DNA from 3 places in the Novosphingobium sp. TH158 genome. Region 3 is predicted to be linked to each of the others. Evidence: predicted binding sites of a transcription regulator. Region 3 holds the regulator's gene; each other region holds the start of a gene.

Region 1 (3,254 bases), on a different contig from region 3:
CGTAAAAGCGGAAACCGCCGATAATCTTGTAGTTGAGGCCGATGGTTATGAACCGGTCTTCGAACTCGCGGGTCTGGAACTGCGCCCGCACGAGGATCGCCACCTGGTTGAGGCTGGCCCCCTCGCGCTCCATGCGCTCGATCTCTTCGCCAACGCGCCGCGCCTCTTCCGGGCCGTCCCAGACGCCGATCACCCGAACCTTGTCGCCGGCATGACGCTCGGTCCACAGGGTCTTGCCCAGCCGCTGGCTGTTGGCATCGATCAGGCCCGATGCGGCGGCAAGGATTTCCGGGGTTGAGCGGTAATTCTGCTCAAGCCGGATGACCTTCGCGCCGGGAAAATCCTTTTCGAACTTCAGGATTTTCGCAACTTCTGCGCCGCGCCATGAATAGATCGACTGGTCGTCGTCACCCACGACGCATATGTTCTTGCGCTCTTGCGCCAGCAGCCGCAGCCACAGGTACTGGACCTGGTTGGTGTCCTGGTATTCGTCCACCATCACGTATTTGAAGCGCTGGCGGTATTGCTCCAGCACCTCGCGGTGGGTGCGCAAGATGTTGAGCATGTGCAGCAGCAGGTCGCCGAAATCGCAGGCGTTCAGCGCTTTCAGCCGATCCTGGTAAAGCCGGTAGAAGTGCTGTCCCTTGCCGTTGGCATAGCTCTCGTTTTCCCCGGCATCGAGATCGTCGGGGTTGAGGCCGCGGTTCTTCCAGCGATCGATGCAGGCGGCCAGCTGGCGTGCGGGCCAGCGCTTTTCATCCAGTCCCTCGGCCTGGATCAGCTGCTTCAGCAGGCGCAGCTGATCGTCGGTGTCGATGATGGTGTAATTGGATTGCAGCCCGGCCAGCTCGGCATGGCGGCGCAGCATCTTGGCGGCAATTGCGTGGAACGTGCCGAGCCACGGCATCCCTTCCACCGCCGGCCCGATCAGCTCGCCCACCCGCTCGCGCATTTCGCGGGCTGCCTTGTTGGTGAATGTGACGCAAAGGATTTCGCTCGGCCAGGCGCGGCGGCTGCGGATGAGGTGGGCGAGGCGCGCGGTAAGCGCCGCCGTCTTCCCCGTACCCGCGCCGGCGAGCATCAGCACCGGCCCCTCCGTTGTCAGGACCGCCTCGCGCTGGGGATCGTTCAGTCCATTGAGCCAGGATTCGTCGGTCGAAGCGGGGGGAGCGGGGGGATTCATGGCGAACAACTAGGGAACATGAAGATCAGGCGCAAGCCTGGCACGACAAGTCGCGCCGGCATGCTGCCCTGTTCATCGCGGACTCATCCTTGGCGGGAAATAAGGTGGGCGGATCAAGAGGGTTTGGGTGCATCCGAAAGGAGCTATCCATGACCAGGCTTGCCCTTGCCTCGACAAGCGCCGCGGTGGCGGCTGCACTGTGCCTTGAATCGCTGCCGCTGAATGCGGCGCAGCCCGACCCCGAACCGCCCGCCGTTCCGCCATTGCCCCCGGTCCAGCCGGTTGAGCCGCCTGCGCCACCTGCCGCTCCGCCGGTGATCCAGGCCAACCCGACCGGCCCCGGTGTGCCGAGTGCGACCCCGCCCAATCCGGCAACGGCCAATTCGCCGGTTCCCCCGGCCATGCCGGCCGACCCGAACTATCGCGGCGGCCCCTATGTCGGTGCACTTACGGCGCCTCCGCCCGAGGCCTTCAACAAGGTCTACCCGGTCTGCACCCGCAATTTGCAGGATAATTGCCGCAATCCGGGCGGAAAATAGCAGGGCCTCGTGGTGAGGTTACGGGTGAACAGATTTACAACTTTCAACAAGCTGTTCTCTTACAATTCATCCGCGCGGCTTTATTGGGCCAATTGCCATCCGCGGATGGCCCGAGCCCTGAAGGGTCGCAAGGGAGGGGCGGGATCTTGTGGTCCCGCCCCTTCTTTTCGGGGGAGAGGGCGTCAGCCTTGGCTGGCGTCCTCTCATTCGTGCGGTTGACAGGTACGCGCCAAGCGGCGAGGCATCCGCGCCATGCAACCCGTCCGCCAGAACGCCCGCGTCCTTTCCGCCGCCCTTGCCGGGACGGCCGTGGAATTCTACGATTTCTACATCTATGCGACCGCTGCGGCGCTGGTGTTCGGTCCGCTGTTCTTCCCCGAACAGTCGCCCGCCGCGCAGCTTGCCCTGTCCTTCCTCACCTTCGGCATCGCCTTTTTCGCCCGTCCGGTGGGAGCCATAGCCTTTGGCCATTTCGGTGACAGGGTGGGGCGCAAGTCCACGCTTGTCGCCTCACTGATGCTGATGGGGGGCTCGACGCTCCTGATTGCCTTCCTGCCAACCTATGCGCAGGCTGGGTGGATCGCCCCGGCCCTGCTTTGCCTGCTGCGTTTCGGCCAGGGCTTCGGCCTCGGCGGCGAATGGGGTGGGGCTGCCCTGCTGGCCGTGGAGAATGCGCCCAAGGGCTGGGAAGCGCGCTTTGGCGCTGCGCCGCAGTTTGGCGCGCCGCTGGGCTTCCTGGCTGCGAACGGACTGTTCCTGGCGCTTGGCCTGTGGCTGCCCGAGGCGGAGTTCAAGGCTTGGGGCTGGCGAGTGCCCTTCCTGCTCAGCGCGGTGCTGGTCGGCCTGGGGCTGTGGGTGCGGCTGAAGATCGGCGAAACCCCGCAGTTCCGCGAGGCTCTGGAGCGCGAAGCACCGCCCGCCGTGCCGCTTGCCCGCCTTTTCGCGCGTCACGGCTGGGCCGTTATCGCGGGAACGGCAGGCGCCGTGGCGTGCTTTGCGATCTTCTATCTTGCCACTGCCTTCGCGCTTGCCGTTGGCACCTCGGCACTGGGTTACAGCCGCACCGAGTTCCTCTCCACCCAGCTGGTCGCCAACCTGTTCCTTGCGCTCGGCATCGGGGTCGCGGCATGGCGGTCCGACAGGAAGGGCAGCCGCTCGACGTTGGCCATCGGAGCGGTTGCGACAGTGGCGCTCGGCTTTGTGTTCGGACCCGGCCTGCAATCGGGATCGCTGCTCGCGGTTTTCCTTACGCTGTCTGCGGCGCTGTTTGTCATGGGCTATGTCTATGGTCCGCTGGGGGCCTGGTTGCCGACGCTCTATCCGCCGCTGGTGCGTTACAGCGGCGTTTCGGTGGCGTTCAACGCCGGCGGCATCGTGGGCGGTGCGCTCACCCCGCTCGTGGCGCAGGCGATGGCGACATCGGGCAACCTGATCTTCGTCGGCACGCTGATCAGCCTGGCCGGGCTGGTCACGCTTGTTGGCGTGCTGACCGCTAGGCAGCAGGCAGTCGCGCCAGCGTAATCCGCGCTTTG
Region 2 (3,254 bases), on a different contig from region 3:
TCGACTTGCCGGAGCCCGAGACGCCGGTGACGCAGCAGAAGGTGCCGAGCGGGAATTCCGCGGTGACGCCGGTGAGGTTGTTGGCGCGGGCGTTGTGCACCGTCACCATGTGGCCGTTGCCCTTGCGGCGGGCCTTGGGCACCTCGATCCGCCGCGCCCCGGAAAGGTACTGGCCGGTAAGGCTGGCCTTGCTCTTGAGGATGTCCTTCAGCGTGCCCTGGGCGACGATCTCCCCCCCGTGCACGCCCGCGCCGGGGCCAAGATCGACGATGTGATCGGCATGGCGGATCGCATCCTCGTCGTGCTCCACCACGATCACCGTGTTGCCAAGGTCGCGCAGCCGCTTGAGCGTGGCGAGCAGCATGTCGTTATCGCGCTGGTGCAGGCCGATGCTCGGTTCGTCGAGCACGTAGAGCACGCCCGACAGCCCCGAGCCGATCTGGCTGGCGAGGCGGATGCGCTGGCTTTCCCCGCCCGAGAGCGTGCCGCTCGTCCGGTCGAGGTTGAGGTAATCGAGCCCGACGTTGTTGAGGAAGCCCAGCCGCTCGTTGATTTCCTTGAGGATGGCCTTGGCGATCTGCTGCTGCTGGGGGGTAAGCCGATCGTTCAGCGCGCCGAACCAGGCCACGGCATCGGCCACCGACAGGCGGGTGACGGAGGACACGTCGGCCCCGGCCACCTTGACGCTCAGCGCCTCGGGCTTGAGCCGCTTGCCCTCGCAGGTCTCGCAGGGCTGCGCGGTCTGGTACTTGCCCAGCTCCTCGCGCATCCAGGCGCTTTCGGTTTGCAGCATGCGGCGGTTGAGGTTGCCGATCACGCCTTCGAACGGCTTCTTCACCGTGTAGCTCTTGCGCCCGTCCATGAAGGTGAGGTTCACCGGCTGGCCCGCCGTGCCGTGCAGGATGACGATCTTCACCTCCACCGGCAGCGCTTCCCACGGCGTTTCCAGGCTGAAGCCGAACTCCGCCGCCAGGCTGGAGAGCACCTGCATGTAATAGGGGCTTGGCGGGTTGCTCTTGGCCCATGGGACGATGGCCCCCTGCTTGAGGCTGAGATGCTCGTTCGGCACCACCAGCTGCGGATCGAACAGCAGCTTTTCGCCCAGCCCGTCGCAGGCCGGGCAGGCACCCATCGGTGCGTTGAAGCTGAACAGCCGCGGCTCCAGGCTTTCGATGGTGAAGCCGGAGACCGGGCAGGCGAACTTTTCCGAAAAGACGATGCGGTTGGCGGGCAGGCCCGCGCCCTTCATGGCGCCGCCGGCATCCTCCGCCTCGCGCCCCGGCACCGGGCCATCGGCAAGGTCGACATAGGCCAGGCCATCGGCCAGCTTCAGCGCCTGTTCGAAGCTGTCGGCCAGCCGCGTCTCGATCCCTTCGCGCACGGCGATGCGATCGACCACCACTTCGATGTCATGCTTGAACTTCTTGTCGAGCGCGGGGGCATCCTCGATGCCATGCATCTCGCCGTCGATCCGCACGCGGGTGTAGCCCGCCTTCTGCCACTCGGCCAGTTCCTTGCGGTATTCGCCCTTGCGCCCGCGCACCACGGGGGCAAGCAGGTAGGCGCGCGTCCCCTCGGGCAGGGCCATGACGCGATCGACCATCTGGCTGACGGTCTGCGCCGAGATCGGCTCGCCCGTCGCCGGGCTGTAGGGCACCCCGACCCGCGCCCAGAGCAGGCGCATGTAATCGTAGATCTCGGTCACCGTGGCGACGGTGGAGCGCGGGTTGCGGCTGGTGGTCTTCTGCTCGATCGAGATGGCGGGCGAGAGGCCGTCGATATGCTCGACATCGGGCTTCTGCATCATCTCGAGGAACTGGCGGGCATAGGCCGACAGGCTCTCGACATAGCGGCGCTGCCCTTCGGCATAGATCGTGTCGAAGGCCAGGCTCGACTTGCCCGAGCCCGACAGGCCGGTAACGACGATCAGCGCATCGCGCGGCAGTTCGAGATCGATACCCTTGAGGTTATGCTCGCGCGCGCCGCGCACGACAATCTTTGACAGCGACATAGCGGCGCTCTGTTCCAGATTTGTTCGCAAAGTTCAAGCCGCTGTCGGCAGCTTGCCCACAAACGGGGTAAAAGGTGGAATCTTGCAACTTGGCAAGGCCGAGAAACTGTTGGATGAGGACGCCAGCTAGGGGGCCTCAGTGACCATTGAACAGACAAAATCGGAAGCGTTTGCATGAGCCTGCTTGCCGACCTTGCCAACGCGCGCACCGAAGAAGACGTGAAGGACGCCTATATCAAGGCGCTGGGCCTGAAGGCCTATTTCAAGGGACTGGTCGATATCCAGACCGAGGAAGTCTGGTTCGAGGCAAAGGAATCCTCCACCCCGCCGATCCTTATGTTCGCGCAGTTGCTGGTCTATGTCCGCGCCGCACGCAAGCGGGGCGAACCGATCCCCGGCTTCCTGGCCGTGATCGACCGCGAAAAGGCGGCCCTGATGCCGACCGAACACGCCCTTTCAATCCTTGAGGACAAGACCGTCGAATGGCCCAAATCCGGTTCGGCGGCCGACAAGGTGCTGGCGGCGAAGATCGCCCCGGTCATCGAAACCCATTTCGTTGTTTACCAGATCGCCAGCCATGAGAAGGAGTTCATCCGTGCGGTCAAATCGGCCATCGCCGAAGGCCGCATCATCCGCACCCAGATCACGCCCGACAACCTGCGGCAGGTGTTCGACAAATGGGTGGCGATGATCGGGCTGGAACTTGGCAGCGCCAACCCGGCCGATTTCGCCGTGCTGTTCTTTGCTGACATCATGCACGATGGCGCGAACGCGACCATGACCAACCTGCCCGCGCGCCTGCTTTACGATGGCGGCAAGCCGGTGTTCCTGCTCAACGGACAGACCTATGAACTGGCCAGCGAGCGCGGCTATCGCAATTTCTGGGCGATCTATCATCGCCCGCCTGAGGCGAAGCACCGCCACTACCTGCTTGAACGGCGGGACAGCCTGCTCCCGCTCGACGAACAGAAGTTCAAGGGTGCCTATTACACCCCGCTGCATATCGTCGACAAAGCCTACGACCAGTTGACGGCCACGTTGGGAGAGAACTGGCAGCAGCGTTACATCATCTGGGATATGTGCTGCGGCGTCGGCAATCTGGAAGTGAAGCACAGCAATTACCGCAATGTCTTCATGTCCACGCTGGATCAGGCGGATATCGACATCATGCGTGCCAGCCACACCTGCGTTGGCGCAACAATCTTCCAGTACGATTACCTGAACGACGACATCGATGATTTCG
Region 3 (3,254 bases):
GAATCGCCAAGGCGGACGAGGACGCGATGCGCGATTCGGGCCTCACGCACTTGCTGTCGATCAGCGGGCTGCACGTCAGCGCGGTGATCGCCGCGACCTGGTTCCTCGCCATGCGGCTGTTCGGATTGTGGCCCTGGCTGGTGCTGCGTTTTCGGTTACCGCTGCTGGCCGCCGCCAGCGCCGCGCTGGTCGGCATTGGCTATACCCTGCTGACGGGCGCGGAGGTGCCCACCATCCGGTCCTGCCTGGGCGCGCTGCTGGTTCTCGCGGCCCTGGCCATCGGGCGCGAGCCTTTGAGCTTGCGAATGGTTGCCGTGGCAGCGTTCATCGTCATGCTGTTCTGGCCGGAAGCGGTGGTCGGGCCCAGCTTCCAGATGAGTTTTGCCGCGGTGATCGCTATCGTTGCTTTGCATGGCGCGGCACCGGTCCATGCCTTTCTTGCACCGCGTGAGGAGCCGTGGTGGCAGCACGGCATGCGGCGATTGGCCATGTTGCTGCTGACGGGCGTGGTCATCGAATTCGCCCTGATGCCGATCGGGCTTTTTCATTTTCACCGCGCCGGGGTTTACGGCGCGGCTGCCAACGTGATCGCCATTCCCTTGACGACCTTCGTTTCGATGCCGCTGATCGCGCTGGCACTGCTTTTCGATGCGGTGGGAGCGGGCGGGCCGTTCTGGTGGCTGGCGGGCAAGTCGCTCGAACTGATGCTGGCGCTTGCGCACTGGGTTGCGGCCCGGCCGGGCGCGGTCACGCACCTTCCTGCGATGGGCGCGGGTGGTTTTGCGCTATTTGTCGCCGGAGGATTGTGGCTGGCCCTGTGGCGAGGACGGGTGCGCTTTGCCGGACTGCTGCCCATCGCGTTCGGGGTGGGGGCTCTTGCCATGCTTTCCCCGCCCGACCTGCTCGTTTCCGGCGACGGTCGCCATGTTGGCATTACCCGCCTGGCAGGTGACGAACTGGTCGTGCTGCGCGACGCGAGAAGTGACTACGCCCGCGACAACCTGACCGAACTGGCCGGCATGAATGGCCGGGTGCGACGGATCGACGAGGTGCCGCAGGCACGCTGCAGCTCGGAATTCTGTGCACTTGAACTGGAACGGGGTGGCCGGACCTGGCACCTGCTTATGGCTCGGGGAACGGAGTGGGTGTCCATGCGCGATCTGCTGGCTGCCTGCGAACTGAGCGATATCGTCATTGCCGACCGGTGGCTGCCCCGGGCATGCAAGCCCCGCGTGCTCAAGGCCGACCGGTCGCTTCTCGACCAGACCGGGGGGCTAACGATAGACCTTGGCTCTGGCCGCGTCCGCAGCGTGGCCGAGGGGCAGGGGGAACATGGCTGGTGGGCGCCCGCCGTCCGTCCGCCGCGTTCGCCGGACACGGAAAAAGGGGCCGGCAAAGCGCCAGCCCCAAATCCATCTGCAACCGCTTCGAAAGCTCAGTGATAGCGCCGCAAAAGGCCGGCCAGCTTACCCTGAACCTCTACCTCGCCGGGGCCGTAGTGCTGCGGATCGTAGGCCGCATTTGCCGGATCGAGCCGGACACCGCCCTGTTCGCGGTGGAGGTACTTGAGCGTAGCCTCCTCGCCCCGAACGAGCGCAACGACGATTTCGCCGTCGCGCGCGGTGTTGGTCTTGCGGATCAGCGCGAAATCGCCATCGAGGATGCCGGCTTCGACCATCGAATCACCGGATACTTCGAGGGCAAAGTGTTCACCTGGCCCGAGCAAGGCGGCAGGAACCGGCAAGCTTGACTGGCCTTCCAATGCTTCGATCGGCACGCCGGCAGCGATCCGGCCGTGCAGCGGAATTTCGATCACGTCGTTCGCCGGTTCCGGACGCGCGGCAGGCGCGCGCAGGGGCGGGGTGACCGTGTTGGTGTTCGCCGGTGCGGGCTTGGTTGCCCGCGGCGAGGCATCTTCAGGTTGCCGTAGCACTTCCAGTGCGCGGGCCCGGTTGGGCAGGCGGCGGATGAACCCGCGTTCCTCAAGTGCGGAAATCAGGCGATGGACGCCGGACTTCGACTTGAGATCAAGCGCTTCCTTCATTTCCTCAAACGAGGGGGAAATTCCCGTTTCCTCCAGCTTGGCCTGGATGAAGCGGATCAATTCGTGCTGCTTGCGCGTCAGCATCGGCCGTCACTCCTCAACCCGAACGGCAAATGTTCTTGCGCCGTTCAGTGAACGAATGAGGAACAATTAAGCAACGATTCGGGACAAGTCAAGCGCGGCTCAAGCAATGCCCCCGTTTCCGAGGAAATGGACGTCGACCTTCTCGCCCGCATGGCGCGCGGGCGATCCCGCCGGCCGGTCGATGAGCACCTGCGCCGCCGCCATCGCTGCAAGGGCGCCGCTGTCCTGCTGGGTCAGAACCTCTACGCCTCCGTCCGAGAGCCTGCCCCGCAGGAACTCTCGCCGGTCGCCGCCTGGCTGCATTGCCGAGGCCAGCGGCAGCGGGATGGGGCACGGCAGGGGCTGGCCTGCCCCCAGGCTGGCGCGCAACAGTGGAAGCAGGAACAGGAATGCCGTGACGTGGCTCGATACCGGGTTGCCGGGAAGGCCCAGGATCACCTGCGCTCCTCGCGTTGCGACCAGAAGCGGCTTGCCGGGCTTGATCGCCACCTTCCAGAAGTCGAGGGTTCCGCCGGCCTGTTCGATTGCCGGGCGGATCAGGTCGTGATCGCCCACCGAGGCTCCGCCCGTGGTCACGACCACGTCGGCATCGCGTGCATCGTGGAAAGCCCTGGCGAGGGCTTCAAGGTCGTCGCGAACGGGTCCGATGCGGCTGACGGTGCAGGGGTTCGCCGCGAGCAGCGCGGCAATCATGGCGCCATTGCTGGCGGGTACCTGGTGTGCGGGACAGAGTTCGGGATCCTCGGCCAGTTCATCGCCGCTGTCGATGATGACAACATGAGGAACCCGGCGGACCGGCAAGTGCTTGTGCCCCGCAGCGATGGCCAGCGCGAGCTGGGCAGGGCCGATACGGGCGCCGGCCGGCAGAAGCTCGTGATCCAGTGCGAAGTCCGATCCGCAACGGCGGATATGCTTGCCCGGCGGAGACGGCGGGGTTCCTGTCAGTTCAATCCGCTCGCCGGCACGGACGATGTCTTCCTGCAGGATCACCGCATCGGCCCCGGCCGGCATGAGCGCGCCAGTTGATATCCGTACGGCCTGTCCCGGTTCGATGCTGCCGGCAAAGGGATGTCCGGCGGCACTTTCTCCGATCACGGTCCAGGGGCCGGCAAGATCCGGTCCGGTC

The links. The regulator LexA, encoded in region 3, represses DNA repair genes until DNA is damaged. The targets are predictions, from matches to a motif close to GTTCCNCNCTTGTTCT.
Region 1: the regulator LexA is predicted to act here: its motif matches at 1,186-1,201, upstream of C0V78_RS13610 (ATP-dependent helicase).
Region 2: the regulator LexA is predicted to act here: its motif matches at 2,023-2,038, upstream of uvrA (excinuclease ABC subunit UvrA).

Annotation. Positions count from the first base shown of each region.
Region 1 covers NZ_PKRT01000002.1:109,522-112,775, reverse strand. Annotated here, with positions in the region: gene C0V78_RS13610 (ATP-dependent helicase) at 1-1,183, opposite strand, end outside; gene C0V78_RS13605 (hypothetical protein) at 1,333-1,722, shown strand; gene C0V78_RS13600 (MFS transporter) at 1,975-3,243, shown strand; gene rsmD (16S rRNA (guanine(966)-N(2))-methyltransferase RsmD) at 3,215-3,254, opposite strand, start outside.
Region 2 covers NZ_PKRT01000003.1:12,765-16,018, forward strand. Annotated here, with positions in the region: gene uvrA (excinuclease ABC subunit UvrA) at 1-2,011, opposite strand, end outside; gene C0V78_RS14700 (hypothetical protein) at 2,186-3,254, shown strand, end outside.
Region 3 covers NZ_PKRT01000001.1:407,592-410,845, forward strand. Annotated here, with positions in the region: gene C0V78_RS02115 (ComEC/Rec2 family competence protein) at 1-1,442, shown strand, start outside; gene lexA (transcriptional repressor LexA) at 1,436-2,128, opposite strand; gene C0V78_RS02125 (molybdopterin molybdotransferase MoeA) at 2,228-3,254, opposite strand, start outside.